Regions from separate parts of the Nocardiopsis sp. NPDC007018 genome, predicted to be linked through region 1. Evidence: predicted binding sites of a transcription regulator. Region 1 holds the regulator's gene; the other holds the start of a gene.
What was found. Region 1 encodes LexA, which represses DNA repair genes until DNA is damaged. Its sites were predicted from a motif close to TCGAACANNTGTTCGA; they were not measured.
Positions count from the first base shown of each region.

Region 2: ABZ635_RS17255 (DUF6504 family protein) is a predicted target of LexA. The motif match lies at 982-997, and genes of this name have one in related genera.

Region 1 covers NZ_JBEYHA010000012.1:14,815-16,998, forward strand. The annotation lists gene ABZ635_RS09005 (alpha/beta fold hydrolase) at 1-710, opposite strand, end outside; gene lexA (transcriptional repressor LexA) at 848-1,522, opposite strand; gene nrdR (transcriptional regulator NrdR) at 2,183-2,184, shown strand, end outside.
Region 2 covers NZ_JBEYHA010000029.1:55,031-57,214, reverse strand. The annotation lists gene ABZ635_RS17260 (protein kinase) at 1-757, opposite strand, end outside; gene ABZ635_RS17255 (DUF6504 family protein) at 1,078-1,365, shown strand; gene ABZ635_RS17250 (GNAT family N-acetyltransferase) at 1,427-2,002, opposite strand; partial or broken gene ABZ635_RS17245 (peptidoglycan recognition family protein) at 2,156-2,184, opposite strand, start outside.

The DNA.
Region 1 (2,184 bases):
GCGCCGTTCTCGTCGAACAGGCCGGTGGCGTCGGTCTCGGGCAGGGCGCGGCCGGAGCGGACCGAGGCCCGCCCCGCCCGCAGGTCGGACAGCATCCGCGCGGCGCCCGCCTCGTCGATGCCGCCCTGGGCCTCGGCGACGCGCACCTGCTCGGAGACCTGCCGGTCGATCAGGTCGAGCATGCGCGTACCCGGCGGGGCGGCCAGTACCAGGGCGGGTTCCGCGTCGAGGACCTCATGGGCGCGCAGTGCGAACAGGGCCCCCTCGCTGTGCCCCAGGACGAGGGTGCGCTCGGGGTCCACCTCGGGCTGGGCGACCAGCTCGGCGTAGGCGGCGGCCATCTGCCGGTCGAAGACCAGCGGGTCCACCGGTTGGTCGAGGGCCTCCTCCTCGGCCTCGCTCATCCGGTCCGGGTCGGCGCTGCCGAACTTGTCGTAGCGCAGGGACGCCGCCCCGGCGCTGGTCAGCACGCGGGCGAGGTTGAGGTTGGTGTCGGCGTCGGGGCGCACACTGCCGTTGCCGTCGCGGTCGGTGGGGCCGCTGCCCGAGATGATGAGTACCCCGGGGACGGTGCCGCCGGTGTCGGCGGGCGCGGTGAAGGTTCCGGGCACCGTGAAGCCGCCGCCCTCGAAGGAGACCTCGCGTTCCCGCCCGGGGGCGCCGGGCAGCACCGGGTCGGCGCCGTCGTCGGGCGCGCACGCGCTGACCATCAGGACCGCGGCGGCCACGGAGGCGGCCAGGGCGGCCCGGAGCCGGTGCGGGGCGGGAGGAACGGGAGCGCAGGCAGGTGTCGACACGCCCTCAGCGTAGCGGCCCGCCCCGCGCCCCCGGCTCCGGGACCAGTAGCTCAGACGCGGCGCATGACCGTGACGACCTTGCCGAGGATGGTGGCCTGGTCGCCCTGGATGGGCTCGTAGGCGTCGTTGCGCGGCATCAGCCACACGTGCCCGTCCGGCTCCCGGCGCAGCACCTTGACGGTCGCCTCGTCGTCGAGCAGCGCCGCGACGATGTCGCCGTTCTCGGCGGTCTGCTGCTGGCGCACCACGACCAGGTCGCCGTCGGTGATCGCGGCGTCGATCATGGAGTCGCCGACCACGGTGAGCATGAACAGGCGCCCCTCACCGACCAGCTGCCGGGGGAGCGCCAGGACGTCCTCGACCGCCTCCTCGGCCAGGATCGGGCCGCCGGCGGCGATCCGGCCGACCAGCGGGACGGACGCCGCGCGGGTGGAGTCGGCGGTGAGCTCCTCCTGGGTGAGGGTCTGGGAGGCCCCGCGGCCGGGGGTGCGCAGCTCCACGGCGCGCGGCCGGTTCTGGTCCCGGTGCAGGTACCCCTTGCGCTGGAGCACCTTGAGCTGATGCGCCACGCTGGAGGGGCTGGACAGGCCGACCGTGTCGCCGATCTCCCGGATGGACGGCGGGTACCCCCGCTCGCGGACGTACTTCTGGATGCAGTTGAGGACGCTCTGCTGGCGTGCGGTGAGTCTGGGGGTGTCGGGCGCGGACGCGCCCGGGTCGCCCACGGGCGAAAGAACGGTGGTGGGTCCTGAGCCGACGGCTCCGGGCTTGTCCTCCGGCACGGCCGGGCCTCCTCGGTGTTCGGTTCGGTCAGGGCCCGCGTGTGCGGCCGGTCACGGGCCACGCGGACCGGACGGCGAAGCCGGTGTGAAATCAAGGTCAACTTTAGTCGTTGCACACGGTGATATCAAACAAGCGTTCGAGAAGCCGTGGACGGGTCCCGGCGATTTCCCATTGTGTTTTCGCGCGCCGATTTTCCGGGTCGCACATATGCGCGGACACGAGGGGGGCCGTTGTCGTCCGAATGCGCGACCTCCGTATGGGGTTCGTCTCGCGTCGCCGCGTCCGCGTCGCGCGCCGGACGGGCGCGGGGGAATTCGGACGCGTCACGGTGTGGCGTCCGGCGGGCCGCGCGCCCGCGCCCCCTTATCCTGGGAAACGGCTCCCAGGGCCGCACATCCCCGTTTCCACCTCCCCGAACCGTGTGCTTCGGCGCCCCCTGTCCCGGGATTGGGGACACGCCGGTGCCAGGGTTGCGGGCGTCCGTCTCAACACCTAGGTTCGACCACAACATCTGGTGTTGGCATGGGGGCTGTGGTCAACAAGTTGTGGTTAAGTAGAAGCCTAGGGTTGTTGGTCGGGTAGAGAAAGCCAGGTGAACCGGGAT
Region 2 (2,184 bases), on a different contig from region 1:
TGACCAGGTCGAGCAGGCTCGGATCGAGGCCGTCGAGCCGGGGCGGCGCCGTGGAGATGTTGTGCAGGACCGCCGGGACCGTACCCGCGTCGAAGGGGGCGCGGCCGATGCCCGCGAAGGCCACCAGGCAGCCCCAGGCGAACACGTCGGCGGCGGCCGTGGCCTGCTCGCCCAGGATCAGCTCCGGGGCCATGTAGGAGGGTGTGCCCATCAGCTGGCTGGAGCGGGTGACCGCGCCGCTGGCGTCGTCCAGGGCGCGGGCGATCCCGAAGTCGATGACCTTCGGTCCGACCGGGGAGAGCAGCACGTTGGCGGGCTTGAGGTCGCGGTGCACGATCCCCGAACCGTGGATCGCGGTGAGCGCCGCCGCCACGCCCATCGCGAGCCCGTCTAGGGTCCCGCCGCGCATCGGGGCGCCGTGGCGGACCGCCTCGTCCAGGTTGGGGCCGGGTACGTACTCCGAGACGATGAAGAGCGGCTCGCCCTCCAGACGGGCGTCGATGACCCCCGCGGTGGAGAAGCGGGCGACCCGGCGGGCCGAGGCGACCTCGCGGGCGAAACGCAGCCGGAAGGACTCGTCGTCGGCGAGGTCGGGGTGGATCAGTTTGACGGCCACGGTGCGGTCGGCGGCGTCCCTGGCGAGGTACACGGTGCCCATGCCGCCGCGCCCCAGACGCCCGATGATGCGGTATCCGTCGAGCTCGCGCGGGTCACCGACGCGCAGGGGTCTGCCGCTCTCGTGTCCGTTGGACGTCACAGTTGGGGGTCCCTTGTATGGATCGTGTGATTCGCGCCTAACAGCGTACCGACACCGACACGCTGGCGCCTTCCGGTTCCTCCGGTCGTTCCGGTCGCGGAACCCCGTCGCCGGTCACGGAACGGAGCCGGGTCTGGCGGGCGGGTCGCGCGTCCGGGGGCGCTACGGGAAGTGACGCCCGGAACGCGGAAACAGTTCCAAGGAACCCCCGATTTCGCTAGTATTCGAATGCTTGTTCGAAAGCCTGGCCGTACTTCCCCGCGGGCGGGCTCTGCCGGCGGCGTGCCCGCGCGCGGTCGGAGGAGAGGCAGGGTCGGTCGATGCTGGGGAGGACGGTCGTGGGGCGGTACTTCGGGGCGAGGGTCACGGTGGTCGAGGACGGGGACCGGCCCACCCGGTTCACCTGGGACGGCCGCGTGTACGGGATACGCAGGATCATCGACCACTGGGTGACCCTGCGACGGGACTGGACCCCCGGCGCCGGTTCGCAGGTGCCCGAACGCCGACACTGGCGGGTCGAGGCGGGGTCGGCCTACGCGCAGGGCGTGTACGAACTCCGGCACGACTCCGCCACCGGCGAGTGGACGCTGAGCCGGGTCTGGGGGTGAGCCCGGCGGCCGGGCCAGTCGCTCCGGCGCGGACCCGGGCGGACCCAGACGGCCCGTGAGGTCAGCGCAGGTCGTCGGGGACCAGTCCGAACGACGCGAGGTCGGTCCGCCCCTCGTGCAGCGGCATCGCGTTGCGGTCGGTGCCCTCGCGGACGAACCCGGCCGCCTCGGCCACCCGGCACGAGCCGGTGTTGTCGACGGCGGCCTTGAGCTCCACCCGCTGGAACCCCTGGCCCAGCGCCCAGCGGGAGACGGCCACGACCGCCTCCGTCGCCAGTCCGCGCCCCCGCCCCCAGGGGGAGATCCAGTAGCCGATCTCGGTCACCCCGGACGTCCACTGCGTGCGCAGCAGCGCCACCGACCCGCTGAACCGGCCGCTCGCCCGGTCCACCACGGCCCAGTGCTGGCCGTCGCCGCCGGTACGGATGGCCGGGGCCTCGCGCAGGCAGAAGTGCTCGGCCGTCGCGCGGGTGTAGGGGAGCCCGGGCCCGGGCTGCGGAATCCACCGCTGGAGCTCGGGGTCCACGCACGAGGCGTACAGGTCGTCGACGTCCCGTTCGAGCAGGGCCCGCAGGCGCAGGCGCTTGGTCTCCAGGATGACGGCGGGCATCATCGGAGCGCTCCGGAGCGTGGTCATGCGCGGGTGTCCCCTCGTCTTTGCGCAAACGCCCGGCGGCCCCGGGCTCCGCTCAAGATACGCGTCTCCACGGGCGTGCGGGACGGGGTTCCGCCGGTCCGCCGCACCCGGGGGCGCCGTGGCGGGGGCCGCGACCCCCGCCACCGCGGGGGTTCACCGCAGGCCGTCGACGACCCGCTGAC